3 regions of the Streptomyces sp. NBC_01428 genome follow, and region 3 is predicted to be linked to each of the others. Evidence: riboswitches for the same ligand, from Rfam matches in the RefSeq annotation. Region 3 holds a riboswitch; each other region holds the start of a gene.
What was found. A riboswitch is a leader RNA that binds a small molecule or an ion and turns the genes downstream of it on or off. The one in region 3 is predicted to bind cyclic di-AMP.

Region 1: another riboswitch for cyclic di-AMP. It lies ahead of OG406_RS11540 (M23 family metallopeptidase); the one in region 3 lies ahead of OG406_RS36520 (C40 family peptidase).
Region 2: another riboswitch for cyclic di-AMP. It lies ahead of OG406_RS23765 (LysM peptidoglycan-binding domain-containing protein); the one in region 3 lies ahead of OG406_RS36520 (C40 family peptidase).

What each region holds. Positions count from the first base shown of each region.
Region 1 covers NZ_CP109499.1:2,675,820-2,681,722, reverse strand. Annotated here, with positions in the region: gene OG406_RS11550 (M16 family metallopeptidase) at 338-1,684, shown strand; gene OG406_RS11545 (M16 family metallopeptidase) at 1,681-3,069, shown strand; cyclic di-AMP (ydaO/yuaA leader) riboswitch at 3,283-3,440, shown strand; gene OG406_RS11540 (M23 family metallopeptidase) at 3,454-4,218, shown strand; gene OG406_RS11535 (GntR family transcriptional regulator) at 4,416-5,111, shown strand; gene OG406_RS11530 (HPr family phosphocarrier protein) at 5,353-5,634, opposite strand; gene OG406_RS11525 (bifunctional acetate--CoA ligase family protein/GNAT family N-acetyltransferase) at 5,812-5,903, shown strand, end outside.
Region 2 covers NZ_CP109499.1:5,467,617-5,473,519, forward strand. Annotated here, with positions in the region: gene OG406_RS23750 (globin domain-containing protein) at 1-467, opposite strand, end outside; gene OG406_RS23755 (cytochrome P450 family protein) at 624-2,000, shown strand; gene OG406_RS23760 (transglycosylase family protein) at 2,157-3,140, shown strand; cyclic di-AMP (ydaO/yuaA leader) riboswitch at 3,324-3,515, shown strand; gene OG406_RS23765 (LysM peptidoglycan-binding domain-containing protein) at 3,520-4,218, shown strand; gene eno (phosphopyruvate hydratase) at 4,562-5,848, shown strand.
Region 3 covers NZ_CP109499.1:8,358,939-8,364,841, reverse strand. Annotated here, with positions in the region: gene OG406_RS36535 (DUF2306 domain-containing protein) at 1-713, opposite strand, end outside; gene OG406_RS36530 (PadR family transcriptional regulator) at 799-1,329, opposite strand; gene OG406_RS36525 (hypothetical protein) at 1,497-1,814, shown strand; gene OG406_RS36520 (C40 family peptidase) at 1,896-3,473, opposite strand; cyclic di-AMP (ydaO/yuaA leader) riboswitch at 3,483-3,653, opposite strand; gene OG406_RS36515 (hypothetical protein) at 4,118-4,342, shown strand; gene OG406_RS36510 (alpha/beta hydrolase) at 4,387-5,133, opposite strand; gene OG406_RS36505 (hypothetical protein) at 5,500-5,673, opposite strand; gene OG406_RS36500 (beta-glucanase) at 5,819-5,903, opposite strand, start outside.

The sequences.
Region 1 (5,903 bases), 5.7 Mb from region 3:
ACAGTCTCTGCCGGGGCATGAACGGGTTCTGACGCGGACCATTGTGGACCGCCCCGCTGACAACGCCGACCGCGACCCGTCCGTAGCGGCCTCGCGGAGCGCCCCGCGGGTCCCGTCACGACCGTTCCCGAACCGTCGTCGTGCCGTCCGCGGGACCCCTGCCTCACCCGTGCCGCCCCGGTGTCCGGAGGGTCCTCGGGGGCGTGCGGGGGGCGCTCGCGGTTCTCGCTCTCGGCGTACGAGGTGCGGGAACTTCGCCAGGCGTCCGCACGCTTGCATACAGTGGCAGGACCGACAGGAATGACGCAGTTCCGCGATCGAAGGGACGTACATGCCCATGGGTCACACGGCCACAGCTGAGGCAGGCTCCGGCGGCCTGACAGCGACCGAGCACCGCCTGGCCAACGGCCTGCGTGTGGTGCTCTCCGAGGACCATCTGACCCCGGTCGCGGCGGTGTGCCTCTGGTACGACGTCGGCTCGCGCCACGAGGTCAAGGGCCGGACCGGGCTCGCCCACCTCTTCGAGCACCTGATGTTCCAGGGCTCCCAGCAGGTCCACGGAAACGGGCACTTCGAACTCGTCCAGGGCGCCGGCGGCTCGCTCAACGGCACGACGAGTTTCGAGCGCACCAACTACTTCGAGACCATGCCCACCCACCAGCTGGAGCTCGCCCTCTGGCTGGAGGCCGACCGCATGGGCTCGCTGCTCGCCGCGCTGGACGACGAGTCCATGGAGAACCAGCGCGACGTCGTGAAGAACGAGCGCCGCCAGCGCTACGACAACGTCCCGTACGGCACCGCCTTCGAGAAGCTGACCTCGCTCGCGTACCCCGAGGGCCACCCGTACCACCACACCCCGATCGGGTCGATGGCGGACCTGGACGCGGCGACCCTGGAGGACGCCCGCGCGTTCTTCCGCACGTACTACGCGCCCAACAACGCGGTCCTGTCGGTCGTCGGCGACATCGACCCCGAGCAGACGCTCGCCTGGGTGGAGAAGTACTTCGGCTCCGTCCTCGGGCACGACGGCAAGCCCGCCCCGCGCGATGGCTCGCTGCCCGAGACCATCGGCGAGCAGCTGCGCGAGGTCGTCGAGGAGGAGGTCCCGGCGCGCGCCCTGATGGCCGCCTACCGCCTCCCGGAGGACGGCACGCGTGCGTGCGACGCGGCCGACCTCGCTCTCACCGTCCTCGGCGGCGGCGAGTCCTCCCGGCTCTACAACCGGCTCGTACGCCGTGACCGCACCGCCGTGGCCGCCGGCTTCGGCCTGCTGCGGCTCGCCGGAGCGCCCTCCCTGGGGTGGCTGGACGTGAAGACGTCCGGTGACGTCGAGGTCCCGGTCATCGAGGCCGCCGTCGACGAGGAGCTCGCCCGGTTCGCCGAGGAGGGCCCGACGGCCGAGGAGATGGAGCGCGCGCAGGCCCAGTTGGAGCGCGAGTGGCTGGACCGCCTCGGTACGGTCGCCGGCCGCGCGGACGAACTGTGCCGGTACGCCGTCCTGTTCGGTGACCCGCAGCTCGCCCTGACCGCCGTACAGCGCGTCCTCGAGGTCACCGCCGAGGAGGTCCAGGAGGTCGCGAAGGCCCGCCTGCGCCCCGACAACCGCGCCGTGCTCGTCTACGAGCCCACCGCCCCCGAAGCCACCGACGCCGCTGACGACACCGACGAGGAGGCGGCGAAGTGACCGAGCTCGCCACCATGGACTTCCATCCGCAGCCGCAGGCCGGCCAGCCGAAGCCGTGGGCGTTCCCCGCCCCCGAGCGCGGCACCCTCGACAACGGCCTGACCGTCCTGCGCTGCCACCGCCCCGGCCAGCAGGTCGTCGCCGTCGAGGTGATCCTCGCCGCGCCGCTGGAGGCAGAGCCCGCGGGCCTGGACGGCCTCGCCACGATCATGGCGCGTGCCTTCTCCGAGGGCACCGACAAGCACTCGGCCGAGGACTTCGCCGCCGAGCTGGAGCGCTGCGGCGCCACGCTCGACGCGCACGCCGACCACCCCGGTGTCCGGCTGTCCCTCGAAGTGCCCGTCTCGCGCCTGCCCAAGGGCTTGGGCCTGCTCGCCGACGCCCTGCGGGCACCGGCCTTCGCGGACAGCGAGATCGAGCGCCTGGTGCGCAACCGGCTCGACGAGATCCCGCACGAGACGGCCAACCCGGCCCGCCGCGCGGCCAAGGAGCTCTCCCGCCAGCTGTTCCCGGCGACCGCGCGCATGTCGCGCCCCCGCCAGGGCACCGAGGAGACCGTCCAGAAGATCGACTCCGCGGCCGTACGGTCCTTCTACGAGAAGCACGTTCGTCCCGCGACCGCCACCGCCGTGGTGGTGGGCGACCTCACCGACGTGGACGTGGACGCGCTGCTCGGTGACACCCTCGGCTCCTGGACCGGTTCGACCGCCGAGCCGCGCCCCGTACCGCCGGTGCACGCCGACGACACGGGCCGCGTGATCATCGTGGACCGCCCCGGCGCCGTCCAGACGCAGCTGCTCATCGGGCGGGTCGGCGCCGACCGGCACGACCGTGTGTGGCCGGCCCAGGTGCTCGGCACCTACTGCCTGGGCGGCACCCTCACCTCACGCCTGGACCGCGTCCTGCGCGAGGAGAAGGGCTACACGTACGGCGTGCGGGCGTTCGGCCAGGTCCTTCGTTCCGCGCCGGACGGCACCGGTGCCGCGATGCTCGCCATCAGCGGCTCGGTGGACACCCCGAACACCGGCCCGGCGCTGGACGACCTGTGGAAGGTGCTCCGCACCCTCGCGGCCGAGGGGCTGACCGACGCGGAGCGCGACGTCGCCGTGCAGAACCTGGTGGGCGTGGCGCCCCTCAAGTTCGAGACGGCGGCGGCTGTCGCGGGCACCCTCGCCGACCAGGTCGAGCAGTACCTGCCGGACGACTACCAGTCGACGCTCTATCAGCAGCTGGCTGCCACCGGCACGGTGGAGGCCACCGCCGCCGCCGTCAGCGCCTTCCCGACGGACCGTCTGGTGACCGTCCTGGTGGGCGACGCCGCGCAGATCGAGGAGCCGGTCAGGGCGCTCGGCATCGGTGAAGTCACCGTGGTCACCGCCGAGTAGGACCGTGTGACCGAGATGGGCCCTGGTGACTGAAGAGTCACCAGGGCCCTCTTTTACGCGGACATCGCCCCCAAGATGTCCGTATTGGTACGGAGGTTGCCTTCTGTGCTGTGGGATGCGCTACAAAAACCGTGATCCGTTTGTTGTTCGAAAGATGCCGCGTTTAGCGTCAGTCCGGCTGTTCGTCAGGCAGTGCGCCGCGCCCGCGGCACCGGACAGTCATCGCCGAGTCCCCGCATGGCGCGAGCCAGGGGAGCCGGGGACCCACGTAGTCCCTGGGGTGAATCGGACGCCCTCCCCGGAGGGAGCCCGTAGGAGACCTTCCTGCTCCGAACCCGTCAGCTAACCCGGTAGGCGAGAAGGAAGGAAAGGATCAGCCCTTACATGGCGTTCACCTGTGGCACCGGGAAGCATCGTCGTCCGAGCCGCGTGCAGCGCACCACGAAGAACGTAGTCGGCGTCGCGGCCCTCACCACCACCGGTGTCCTCGGAACCCTCGCGGCCCCCGCGTTCGCCGCGGAACCCTCCGCCGAGCAGACCGGGCTGACCCAGGCCATCACCATCGGTGACTCCGTGGCCGAGCAGATCGACGAGCAGGCCGACGCGCAGCAGCACGCCGCCGACGTGGCCGCCGCGCGGGAGAAGGCCGAGCAGGCCGCCCGCAAGAAGGCCGCCGAGCAGGCAGCGAAGGCGCGCGAGACCAAGGAGCGGGCCGCCCGTGCCGCCGAGCGCAAGCGGCTCAACACCTTCGTCCTGCCGATAGCCGGCTCGTACGTCTCCACCGGCTACAAGACCGGCGGCAGCCTCTGGTCGTCCGGCAGCCACACCGGAGTCGACTTCCACGCGGCATCGGGCACCTCGGTGCACTCCGTCGGCGCCGGAACCGTCGTCACGGCCGGCTGGGGCGGCGCCTACGGCAATCAAGTGGTGATCAAGATGCACGACGGCACGTACACCATGTACGGGCACCTGTCGTCCATCGGCGTCTCCGTGGGGCAGACGGTCACCCCGGGCCAGCAGATCGCGATCTCCGGCTCGACCGGCAACACCACGGGACCGCACCTCCACTTCGAGGCACGCACCACCGCGGAGTACGGCTCCGACATGGACCCCGTCGCGTACCTCCGCTCGCACGGCGTCAACGTCTGACGACCGCTTCGCGGCTTCTCCACCGTTTTCGATGCCCCGGCTCACCGAGCCGGGGCATCATCGTTTCCGGAGGCCCTCTGTCCAAAAAATATCCATGGATTCAGGCCCGCCATCGGAAATTAAGGCTTCCTGCAATAGAGTCACTGAACAAGCGTCAATCGATGGCGTTTCGCGGGGATTAAAGCGGAGGTCCGGTCATGCGTATTCCGGCGCACTCGGTATGCACGGCGATCCGCGACGACATCGTCGCGGGCGTCTACGAGCGTGGCGGCCGGCTCACCGAGGAACTGCTCGCGCGGCGCTACGGCGTCTCGCGCGTCCCCGTGCGCGAGGCGCTGCGCACCCTGGAGGCCGAGGGCTTCGTGGTCACCCGGCGACACGCGGGCGCCTGTGTCGCCGAACCCAGCGAGCAGGAGGGCGCGGATCTCCTGGAGATGCGCATGCTGCTGGAGCCGCTCGCTGCCGCACGCGCCGCGCAGCGTCGTACCGAGGCCCACCTCAAGGTGCTTCGCGGGCTGGTCAGGCTGGGCCAGGAGCGCTCCAGGCGGGGCAACAGTGAGGATCTGCGCTCCCTGGGCGGCTGGTTCCACGAGACGCTCGCACAGGCCTCCGGAAGCCCCGCGCTGACGTCGACCCTCTCCCAGCTGCGACACAAGATCGCCTGGATGTACGTGGTCGAGGCGCCGGTCAACCCCGCCGAGTCCTGGGCGGAGCACGGCGGCATCGTCGACGCGGTCGCCCGAGGGGACGGCGAGCGGGCCCGTGCGATCACCGCGCTGCACGCGGAGCGCTCGGCGGCCGCGCACCGGCTGCGATTCCCCGCCGGCGGGGACCGGCAGGACCGTGTGAGGACTTCGCAACATCCCGTAAACATGACGGGCCAGCGTCATTAACACGGGCGCCGTATACAAAGAGGGTTATTCGGCGGGGCGCTATTTCTGCTGCCGTTTTATTCGCGTGCCGGGAATTTCGGGCACGCGTTCCTTTCGTTCACGCACGGTGTGATCCGGACGTGTCCCGTGAATTCCGGGACGGTGTACGAAAACGCGGGACGGCGTACGGAAACGGCTGAGCCGCGCCTCCCGGTGGGGGATGGCGCGGCTCAGCCGTGTGATGTCCGAGTGCCTAGGGGGCTCAGACGGTCTCGGGGAGCTCGTCGAGCCCCTCGGCGACCAGCTTCGCCAGGCGGTCGAGGGCGGCGTCCGCACCCTCGGCGTCCGACGCGAGGACGATCTCCTCGCCGCCCTGGGCGCCCAGACCGAGGACCGCCAGCATGGAGGCCGCGTTGACGGGGTTGCCGTCGGCCTTGGCGATCGTCACGGGGACGCCGGAGGCCGTGGTGGCCCGGACGAAGATGGAGGCGGGGCGGGCGTGGAGGCCCTCAGCCCAGCCGACGTTGACGCGGCGCTCAGCCATGTGATGCTGCCCTTCAGCTGTTCAGGGTTGTCTAGACCAGTGTCCCATATCGTGAAGCCTGCCCGGACGGCACTGTCTCCGGCCCACGAGCAGCGTCCCACCGCGGCCCCGGTACGACGCCCGTTCCGCACAGACTGCCTCGCGCCGTTGTCGTACGCGAGCCGTAGTCTGGGGCGCATGCAGACCCCGTCGGACCGGCACGAGTACCCCGCGCACTGGGAGGCCGACGTGGTGCTGCGCGACGGCGGCACCGCGCGCGTCAGGCCCAT
Region 2 (5,903 bases), 2.9 Mb from region 3:
CCGTGCCGGGTGCGGGCGACGATCTCCGCGTCCCACCAGCCGGGCTCGCCCTGGTGCTGGGCCTCCCAGGCGCCCTGGAGCATGATGTTCGCGATCGCCCCGTACGCCTCGGACCAGGCCTTCTCGGTCTCGCCGCTCCAGGCGGATCCGGCGACGGCCGCGAACGCCGCGATCAGGCTCGACCCCACCGCCGCGTAGTGGTCCGGCTGGGCCAGGTACTTGCGGTGGTCCCGTCCGAGATCCCGTAAGTAGTCGGGCAGTTCGGGGTCCTCGAGCCGGTCCATGACGAAGGTGAGCGCCGCGAACAGCCGGTCCCGCTGCCGCTCCATGTCCTCCGGGAAGTCCGTCGGGAACAGCTCGCGGAGTTCCGGGTGGTGCCGGAACAGGTGCGCGTAGAAGTACTTGACGGCGAACTCGGCCCGGCGCTCCACGACCGCGAAGCTGGACTTGAGTATTTCGGGGTCCACTGCGTGAATGTGGGAGCTGCCGAGCGGCCGAGTCAAACAGCCTCCGATGTGCGGACAGCCCCGGGCGAACCGGACGAGTGGCGCCCCGCCTCCGCGCGCGGCCCCCACGCGCGGGCCCGCCCCGGCGTTCCGGCCGCCGGCGGATACCGTCGGGGAGTGACCGAGCACGAGACCCCCGCGAGCCCCGCCCCCGAACTCTTCAGCTGGGAGTTCGCCACCGATCCCTACCCGGCGTACGCCTGGCTCAGGGAGCACGCGCCGGTGCACCGGACGCGGCTGCCCAGCGGGGTGGAGGCCTGGCTCGTCACGCGGTACGCCGACGCCCGGCAGACCCTCGCCGACCAGCGGCTCTCCAAGAACCCCGCGCACCACGACGGGTCCGCGCACGCGAAGGGCAGGACGGGGATCCCGGGGGAGCGCAAGGCCGAGCTGATGACGCATCTGCTGAACATCGACCCGCCGGACCACACCCGGCTGCGCCGGCTCGTCAGCAAGGCGTTCACCCCGCGGCGCGTCGCCGAGTTCTCCTCGCGGGTGCAGGAGTTGACGGACGATCTCATCGACGGGTTCGCGGAGAAGGGGTCGGCGGACCTCATCCACGAGTTCGCGTTCCCGCTTCCCATCTACGCCATCTGCGACATGCTCGGGGTCCCTCGCGAGGACCAGGACGACTTCCGGGACTGGGCGGGAATGATGATCCGGCACGGCGGCGGTCCGCGGGGCGGGGTCGCCCGCTCGGTCAAGAAGATGCGCGGGTATCTCGCCGAACTGATCCACCGCAAGCGGGAGGCGCTGCCCGCCGAGGCCGGGCCCGGCGAGGACCTCATCTCCGGACTCATCCGCGCCTCCGACCACGGTGAGCACCTCACGGAGAACGAGGCCGCCGCCATGGCCTTCATCCTGTTGTTCGCGGGGTTCGAGACCACGGTCAACCTGATCGGGAACGGCCTGTACGCCCTGCTGACCCACCCCGGGCAGCGGGCCCGCCTCCAGGCCTCCCTCGCGGCCGGGGAGAGCGGCCTGCTGGAGACGGGGGTGGAGGAACTCCTGCGCTACGACGGGCCCGTGGAGCTGGCCACCTGGCGGTTCGCGACCGAGAGCGTGCGGATCGGCGGCCAGGACATCGCCGCGGGCGACCCCGTGCTCGTCGTCCTCGCCGCCGCGGACCGCGACCCCGAACGCTTCGAGCAGCCGGACACCCTCGATCTCGCCCGGCGTGACAATCAGCACCTCGGCTACGGCCACGGCATCCACTACTGCCTGGGCGCGCCGCTCGCCCGGCTGGAGGGGCAGACCGCGCTGGCCACCCTCCTCACCCGGCTCCCCGACCTCCAACTCGCCGGAGATTCGGCCGATTTGCGATGGCGTGGCGGGCTCATTATGCGGGGATTGCGGACGCTTCCTGTGGAGTTCACCCCGGTCGGACAGTCCGGAACCGGTTCATCCGGAACGCCTGGTGACGGTGTGGGGCAGGACTCCCGCGGGCACCGGGAGGACGCCCGGCCGACCGACCCGACGGACGACGTCAACTGACACGCCGTCACAACTGTGATCTTCACGTGATCTGCGCTGCATCGACTTGTGACAAGCGTTCGAGTCCATATACGTTCACCCATCAATGCGGCCCCGGCGATCGTCACTTCGCCGTAGGTGCCGTAGTCACCCCGTTGTCACGCGAAAGGCTCCCGCATGCTCTCCGGGAACGGCCGTCACCGGCGCCCCCGTCAGGCCCCGGCCCTCATCGTCGCCGCAGGGGTGACCGGGTCCGCCATCGCGATCCCGCTCCTCGGGGCGTCGAGCGCGAGCGCGGCCGACGGGACCACCTGGGACCGGGTGGCCGAGTGCGAGAGCGGCGGCGCGTGGAGCGCCGACAGCGGCAACGGGTACTACGGCGGCCTCCAGCTCACCCAGGACAACTGGGAGCGGTACGGCGGTCTCGAGTACGCCCGGAGCGCCGACCAGGCCAGCCGCTCGCAGCAGATAGCCGTCGCCGAGAAGGTGCTCGACGGCCAGGGCCTCGTCGCCTGGCCGACCTGCGGACCGCTCTCCGGCCTCAGCAAGGACTCGGCCGGGGTCGACGTCGACACGGGCATGGGTGACGGCGCGTCGGACGACGCCGGCGACTCCGGTTCGAGCGGGCTGTCCACCTCGCCCAGCGCCTCCCCTTCCACCGAATCGTCCAGATCGTCGGATTCCTCCGGTGCGAGTGACACCGCCTCGCCGAAGGCGACCGAGAGCGGCACGAAGTCCGGCGGCTCACAGGACGCCAACAGCTCCGACAAGTCGGACAAGTCGACGTCCGATGCATCAGAGTCGGACAAGTCGGGCCGCAGTGACGCCTCTTCGGAGCCCTCCGGGGACGCGTCCACCGCGGCCGGACGGCACCGCGGCGGCAGCGCCGACGAGGACGGGGCGGACGCGGCGACCGACAGCCGTACCGACGGCACTGCCGGGCGGCACGCCTCGCGCGGTTCGGACGACGCGCGTGACGCCGGCGACGGCACCTACGTCGTGCGCTCCGGCGACAACCTCTGGAAGATCGCCGACGCCCTCGACGTCACGGGCGGATGGGCCGACCTGTACGCCGCCAACGAGAAGACCGTGGGCATCGACCCGGACCTCATCCTGCCCGGTCAGAGCCTTGCTGTTGATAGCGAATCGGTCGAAAAGTAGCGGGAGTTCACGTCACGGTTCGCCGTGGAATGTCCGGTTTGGTGCGAGTGAGACATGAGTCTCAGAAGCCCTGATCGTCTTTGAAATTCAGGCGATCGACTGCTTACGGTCGTGACCGCTCGCCACAGCGGGCCCCGACGGTCGCAACGCCGAATCCTGCCAGCGGCCGTACGGGAACAGTCGTCGCGTCAAGCGCCGTAGGCAGGAGCGGGGGACCCAAGGTAAGTGCCGCGACCGGGAGTTGAGAGACGCCCGGGGACGGCTTGGGGTAAAGCCGCACGCCGTGGTTCCGAGACGGGACCGGGGACGTGCGGCCGGGCAACTCAACCGGCCCGAACCCGACAGCTCACCTCGCAGGCGTCGGTGAGGGGATCTCTCGATGCTGTTTTCCAGCAAGGGCAAGCACCGCCGTCCGAACAAGGCCACCCGGGTCGCCACGCTCGCCGGTGTCACCGGTGTCGCCATCGCCGCGCCGCTGATGGCCGCGGGCAACGCCTCCGCCGCGACCGGCTCCGAGTGGGACGCCGTCGCCCAGTGCGAGTCCGGCGGCAACTGGTCGATCAACACCGGCAACGGGTACTACGGCGGCCTGCAGTTCTCGTCCTCCACCTGGGCCGCGTACGGCGGCACCGCGTACGCCTCCACCGCCGACCAGGCCTCGAAGTCGCAGCAGATAGCCGTCGGCGAGAAGGTCCTCGCCGCGCAGGGCAAGGGTGCCTGGCCGACCTGCGGCACCGGCCTGTCGAGCGCCGCCTACAGCGGTGGCAGCTCCACCCCCGCGGCGCCGTCGACCTCCTCCGGCTCCTCGTCGGCCGGCAGCTCGCAGGACCGCACGTCCGAGCAGCCCGCCTCCCGTTCGCAGGAGCGCCCGGCCGCCAAGAAGACCGTCACCACCCCGACCGGCAAGAAGGTCGAGAAGGGCGACGGCGAGTACAAGGTCGTCAAGGGTGACACCCTCAGCTCGATCGCCCAGAAGCACCACGTCAAGGGCGGCTGGCAGAAGCTGTTCAAGCTGAACCACGACATCGTGGACGACGCCGACTTCATCTTCCCGGGCCAGCAGCTCCACCTGCACTGAGCGAGGCCGCACACCGGCCGGACGTGGTCGCCCTCGGCGGACGGCGACCACCACCCGGCCCGGCGGCTCCGCCCGGCTGAACGACAGCCCCTCGCGGGCCCGGTCCCCGGGCCTGATCCCCACCGAGGGTTCCCGTCCCCACGGGCTCCCCGCTCCGGCGCGTGTTCCCCCGTACGCGCCGGAGCGGGGTTTTTCATCTCGTTTTTGTTCCGATCGGGAACAATATGTACCCCGAGTTCTGCCCAAGGGGTGGTCGATCGGCTGGCCGATCCCTCCGGGCCGGTTAGGCTCGTCCCGCAGGACTAGCCAAGCCCTGCGTATTCGCGTCACATCCCAGAAGGAGATGCTCGTGCCGTCCATCGACGTCGTCGTAGCCCGGGAAATCCTGGACTCCCGAGGCAACCCCACGGTCGAGGTCGAGGTCGGCCTCGACGACGGCAGCACGGGTCGTGCCGCCGTTCCGTCCGGCGCCTCCACCGGTGCCTTCGAGGCCATCGAGCTCCGTGACGGTGACCCCAACCGTTACCAGGGCAAGGGTGTCGAGAAGGCCGTCCTCGCCGTCATCGAGCAGATCGGCCCGGAGCTCGTCGGCTACGACGCCACCGAGCAGCGCCTGATCGACCAGGCGATGTTCGACCTGGACGCCACCGACAACAAGGGCTCGCTCGGCGCCAACGCGATCCTCGGCGTCTCGCTCGCCGTCGCGCACGCCGCCTCCGAGGCGTCCGACCTGCCGCTCTTCCGCTACCTGGGCGGCCCGAACGCGCACCTGCTGCCCGTTCCGATGATGAACATCCTGAACGGCGGGTCGCACGCCGACTCGAACGTGGACATCCAGGAGTTCATGATCGCCCCGATCGGCGCGGAGTCGTTCTCGGAGGCCCTGCGCTGGGGCGCCGAGATCTACCACACGCTCAAGAAGGTGCTGAAGACCAAGGGCTTGTCGACCGGCCTCGGTGACGAGGGCGGCTTCGCCCCGAACCTGGAGTCCAACCGCGCCGCCCTCGACCTCATCGTCGAGGCCATCAAGCAGGCCGGTTACATCCCCGGTGAGCAGATCGGCCTCGCGCTCGACGTCGCCGCGTCCGAGTTCTACAAGGACGGCAAGTACGAGTTCGAGGGCAAGTCCCGCTCGGCCGCCGAGATGACGGAGTACTACGAGGAGCTCGTCTCCGCGTACCCGCTCGTCTCCATCGAGGACCCGCTGTACGAGGACGACTGGGCCGGCTGGAAGGTCATCACCGACCGGCTGGGCGACAAGGTCCAGATCGTCGGCGACGACCTCTTCGTCACCAACCCGGAGCGTCTGGCCCGCGGCATCGAGGAGGGCTCCGCCAACGCCCTGCTCGTCAAGGTCAACCAGATCGGCTCGCTGACCGAGACGCTGGACGCCGTCGAGCTGGCCCAGCGCAACGGCTTCAAGTGCATGATGTCCCACCGCTCCGGCGAGACCGAGGACGTCACCATCGCCGACCTCGCGGTCGCCGTGAACTGCGGCCAGATCAAGACCGGCGCCCCGGCTCGCTCGGACCGCGTCGCCAAGTACAACCAGCTGCTGCGCATCGAGGAGATCCTCGACGACGCCGCGGTGTACGCCGGCCGCAGCGCCTTCCCCCGCTTCAAGGGCTGAGCACCACCCGCTCCTTAGGAAGCGTCGTACGTACGTCCCCGTACTCGGTCCCGTA
Region 3 (5,903 bases):
ATGCCGGAGATCTTCCGGCGCCGGTCCAGGGAGCGCGAGGCGATGAGGGCGCCGAAGGCGACCACCGAGCCGAGGTGCATGGTGGCCGCGCGGTTGATCTCCACCATGGAGAGGCCGGGCATGATCATGGGCAGGCCGCCCCACTCGAACCGCAGCAGGGGCGCCGTCAGCAGGAAGCCGTAGCAGAGCAGCATCCAGCGCTGGTGCAGGTCCGGATAGCCGGCGACGGCGGAGAGCACGCCGAACGTCACGCTCAGGACGGTGCCCACCAGGATGGTGGCGAGCACGATCCAGAAGGCGGCCCCGCTGAACGCGTCCTCGGGCGCGGTCCGCGCCAGGTACAGCGCGGCGCCGGCCATCGACGCGTAAACGGTGACGGCGAAGACCACCCCGAGGACGCGGTGCAGCCGGGTCCGCCGCCGCACGGCGGTGAGCACCTGCAACGGCCCGAGGAGCATGAGGAGGCCGCCGAGGACGGAGTGCACGATCAGCGGCAGGAGGCTGTGGCGGTACGGCTCGATCCGGGTGGCGAGGGCGTCCGCCACGTAGCGGGGCGAGACCACGCGCCCGAGGATCCACTCGCCGAACGCCGGTGCGCCGGGTCGCGCGTACGGCCACAGCTCGGTCATCGCGATGGGCGCGTAGCCCACGCACACCGCCGAGACGGCGATGACGGCTGCACGGCGCCAGGTGGTGCCCGTCGGACGACGCACGGCGACTCCCTGCTCGTGGTCGCGGACCGACCATCGATAGTCTCGTTTGGACTATCGAGACGGTAGGGCCGCCCGGGCGCCGGGGTCAACGGTCTGTCGCGTCCTCGTCCCGCCGCTGCACCCATTGCCAGAAGTCGACCATCATGCGCTCGTACCGGATGCCGAATTCCAGAGCGTCGCGCTGCCCCCGGGTCAGCAGCTCCCCGACGCTCTCCGCCAGCACCTCGTAGTCGCCGAGCGTCCGGACGTGCTCGTCCAGCTGAACTGGCCCGAGCAGGTCCGGCCGGCCGCCGAACCAGAGCTTGAGGATGCCGCGCTCCCGGGCCTCGACCGGGACGAAGGCGGTGTCGTCCAGCCAGTCCCGCAGCGCGGCCCTGCCCTCGTCGGTCAGCGTGAGCACCCGGCGGTTGCGGCCGCTCTCCTGGCGCACCTGTGCGAGAAGGCCTGCCTCCAGGAGGCGGTCGCACTGCGCGTACACCTGGGCGTGCGGAACGGACCAGAAGGGCGCCACCGTGCGCGCCGCCTCACCCTTGACGTCGTACGCGCTGGCCTCGCCGAGCTTGTCGATGACGCCGAGCACGAGGAACGAGGCGGTGGTCAACCGAGCATCAGCCATGGGCCCGACCGTATCGCCACCCGAACACCGCGCGGCACACCCGTGAGGACGCCGCGGAGGGCGCCCGACGCGAAGAACGCGCGGGTGACCGTCACAATGCGGGGTATACGGGCGATCACACTGCCGACCGCACTCAGGCCCGCGGGGCACGCACGCTAGGAGTTCTTGTGACCACCTACGTCATCACCGTTCCCGGGACGTTCGTCCACGGCGTCTCGGACTCCTCCCGCGCAGACGTGGAACGCAGGCTGCGCCCCCAGGACCCGCAGAACACGGACCTGGGCGAGACGGAGGAACTGAGCCTGCTGACCGTGGACGAGAACCACACGTTCTCGGTCCGGCTGGAGGTCGAGGCCGCGGACCGGCGCACCGCCGAGGCGGAGGCGGTACGCCTCGTCTCCGGGGCGCTGCGCGAGAGCGGCCTCTCCGAGAACGACGCTCCGCTGGGGCCGGCCGCCGTCACGGGAATCGACAGCGAGTTCTGACTCCGACGGGGCCGGAGAGGCCCGGAACGTCGGCGGGACCGGCGGCCACGGCATCACCGTGGCCGCCGGTCCCGCCGTCACTCAGACCGGCCGTACGACGCTGTGGATCGCCGCCTGCCCTGCGTGCTGGACGGATTCCTCGGTGATCCGCCCTCCGGGGCTGGGCGCGTGGACCATCATGCCGTCGCCGACGTAGAGGCCCACGTGGCTCAGGTCCCCGTGGAAGAAGATCAGGTCGCCCGGCTGGACCCCGGCCAGGGCGACGGCCGGTCCGATCCGCGCCTGGTCGGACGTCGACCGCGGCAGCAGCACGCCGGCGCTGCGCCAGGCGGCCTGGGTCAGGCCGGAGGGGTCGTACGAGCCGGGCCCGGACGCTCCCCACACGCACGGTCTGCCGACCTGGGCGCGGGCGAACGCGACGGCCTCGGCGGCCCGGGTGTCGTACCCGGCGACCGACGGCACCGCGACCGCAGCCATGCTCCCCGTGTCGTACCCGGCGACCGGCGGCACCGCGACAGCGGCCATGCTCCCCGTGTCGTACTCGGCGACCGGCGGCACCGCGACAGCGGCCATGCTCCCCGTGTCGTACCCGGTGACCGGCGGCACCGCGAGGGCGGGGATGCTTCCGGTGTCGTACCCGGGGTTCGGATCGGCGGACCAGGGGGCGCCGGGCGCCGGCTGGTTCACGGGTTCCGGCCACGACGGGTACCGGCTGTCGTCGACGGCCGGGGCCACCGGCTGGGCCGGGGCGGACCACATCTCCTGCGGCGGCAGGTACTCGACGGCCGCAACCGGCAGCGGGGCATTCTCGACCTGCGAGTACCCGGCCTCGACCGCCGGCCACGCGGCACCGGCCACGGACGGGTACGCGGCCGTCGCGGCCGGTACCTGCGCGTTCCGGGCCGGCCAGTACGGGTCCGCGGGGGCGGCCGTCTCCGCGGGCGGCAGTGCAAGGGGCGGGTACGCGACCGGCGCCGCCACGCTCCGCCGCGCGTTGTGCCGGGTCAGCAGGTCCTGCGCGGCGGCCAGTTTGCGCCGGGCGCGGTCCTTGCGGAACCGCGGGGAGGACGTGTCGGCGGCGGGCGTGGGTCCGCTCACCACCGGAAGGGGCCCGGTGGCCGGGGCGCCGCCGTCCGGCACCGCGAGGGCGCGCCCGGTCGTCGGCCCGGACACCGGGCCGGCGGTCAGTTCGAGGACGGGACGGGCGGTGAGTTCCGCGACCGGCGCCGCGACAGGGCCGGCCGTCAGTTCCCGTACGGGAGCAGCCGTCAACTCGGCTACAGCGCGGACGTCTTGGGCGGGAAGCTCCATGGGGCGTCCGGCGCCCCCGCCGGACCGGGCGGTCCCGCGCCCTCGGTCGGGCTGCCGGTCCACGGGCAGTACGGCCGCGACCGTGGGTCCCAGCCGGGAACGCGCGCCGTCGAACCACTGGCGCATGAGATCGCTCTGGGCGGCATCGACACCCCCGCGCTGTTCCACGGCCGGGCCCTGGTCGGTGAGCCGTCGGGCCACGGCGCGCCGGTCGCCCTGCCGGGAGGAGAGGCCGGCCAGGGCGCGGGTGGCGTTGAAGTTGCCGGTGTCGTCCTCGGCCCGGTCGTAGAGGGATGCGAGCCGTCGGCGGACTTCGTCGCCGCTGGGCTCGGTGCGTTCCGGCGCCATGGGGATGGCACTCCTTCCGTCGTCCGCCTACCGGGTTAGCTGTCGGGTTCGGGCGGACGGTTCCGGAAGGTATGCCCTACGGCCCTTGCCCCGTAAGGCAGTTGGCCGATTCACCCCAGGTTCGGTGGGTCCCCGGCTCCGGCTGCCACGAGGACGGGCCGGACTCGGCGGAGGCCGCACCGCCCGGCGAGCGTTCGCCGGAGGGAGTCGGGCGGCCTGGTCGTCAACCTAGCGAGGTTGTGACCTCCGTGTGAAGATCCACGTCCCAGATGTCCGATACATTTTCGTGACCTTCGTCGCATCGCCCCGCTGTGCGACCACGGGAGCACACCCCGTGCGCGAACAGGCCGTCGGGAAGACCGCGTTCGGCGGTGCGGGCCCGTCGCGAGTTCGCGTCCGCCCCCGCTCCCTCCATCACATCTCCACGGTGGGCCGGGACTTCCGGTCGGCGCGAGCAGGCCGTTCGAGGTACGAAAAGAACTGGCGTTCCCTGACGGCTCGTTCGACATCGTCGGCTGTCGTTGGTCATGCCGTGACCGGTTCTGGCCGACCCGGCCGGATCACCACCGCGTCGGCGGCGCGGCCCTACCGTCGAGGCAAGGAAGGCCCGCGGAAGGCCCTGAGAGCGAGTCGAGGATCCCCACGTGCACGATGCACCGATCTATGCCCAACTGATCTCCGAACGCGGCGACATACCGACGCTCGTCCGGAGCGAAGCCCGGCGGCTGCAGCGCGACTTCGAGTGGATCCTCAGCTGGGATCCGTCCACGGGCGGTCCGCTTCCCGGGTCCGCCCCGCGCGTCACGGCCGGCTCGCGTCGCTCCTTCGCCCCCGGTCCGGATCCCGCGGACCGGCTGGATTCCGCCTAGTTCATGCCCGGTGAAAGCCGCCTCCCGCCCGGTCGGGCGCGGGTCTAGAGGACGCCGGGTTCGCCGTTCGGCCCCTCGGCGGGAAGCCGCTCGTCCGGGCCGTCGGCGCGGGACACCAGACCGGCGACCGCCGAGCCCGTGGCCTCGTGCCAGGTCCGCGCGCGCCGCAGCATCGCGTGGTCACCGCCCGCGACCCGTACGGCGCTCGCGGAGGATCCTTCCTTCGCGGCCCGGCGCACCAGGGCGAAGGACGACGCGGGCTCGGTGATCCGGTCCCGGTCGCCGTGCAGCACGATCACCCGCTTGTCCCGCAGATGGGCCACCGGCTCGCCCGTCGGACACCAGGGCGCCAGGGCGACCACGGCCCTCACCTGGGGCGCGGCGGCGGCGCGCAGGGCTGCGCGGCCTCCCATCGAGTGACCGACCAGCACCACCGGCACGTCCCCCACCAGATCGGTGAGTTCGGCGAGGGCCCGGTGGACGTCGGCGACCGGATCGGCGGCTGCTCCGTTCCAGCCGCGTACGCGGTAGCGCACCTGCCCGACGAAGACGTCCTCGTCCGGCACGGCCCGGGTGACGGCGCGCACGAAGGGCCGCATCCGCAGCCCCGAGACGTGCCAGGGCCGGGAGGGCGCCCGACTGTCCGCCCTGCCGCCGTGCAGGATCAGCACCGCGGCCCGTGCCGGACCCGCGTCCCCGCCCGTGAGCCGGTGCGGCACCAGCGCCGTCAGCGTCCGGGCCGCCCCGGGACGCAGTCCGTCGCGGGCGGACATCCGCGCAGAGCCTCGCATGACACCTCTTCACCGTCGGAGCGTTCTCGACGCCCCACCCTAGGCCGACGAGGGATCGTGCCGCCGGTCACTGGATATCCGGAGCCGACGCGCGGACGGTTTGGTGGAGCCGCCGCCCGCCGGGCCCGCGCGAGGCGCCATCCCGGGAAGGGGCACGTGCCTCTTCCGTCCCGCAGCCGGATCAGGGGCTCCGGCCGGTCGCGGTCAGGCGCGTGCCACCGCATGAACCCGCCCCCGGTCGTCCCTGTCCAGCTCGACCGGAGGCGGGCGGTCGGTGGACCTACGCCTTCCTCACATCGTCCGGACCGGGTACGGCGACCGGACCGGGACTCCCGTGGGCCTTCGAGGCGGGTCGTCGGTGCGGTCTCACTCGGCTCCGCCGGGGCGGCCGCCGTAGCCGCTGCGCCACTCCTGGTAGAGCCGCCACAGGCGCTCGGCGCGCGGGCAGCGGCCCGATTCGCGCAGACACGTGCGGCAGTTGCCCACATGGCCGATGTACGCGGCCTCGGGACTCTCTCGCCCCGGTTGCGGATTCGTCATGGCCCTCGGCACCTGTCGGTGCGACGTGCACGAACGCGACGTCGCTACTGATGCCGTACTTCCGTGCCGGATCGCCCGGCGGATGCACCCGCCGGGGCCCAATGTCGTTCTGTCCGGCCCGACTTCGGCCGGTGCGCCCGCCGGTTCAGTCGAACAGGCCGACGTCCACCGCCACGCCGTCCGGCTCGTCGGACGCGGGTCTGCGGACGAGCAGGCCGTCCACCGCGAAG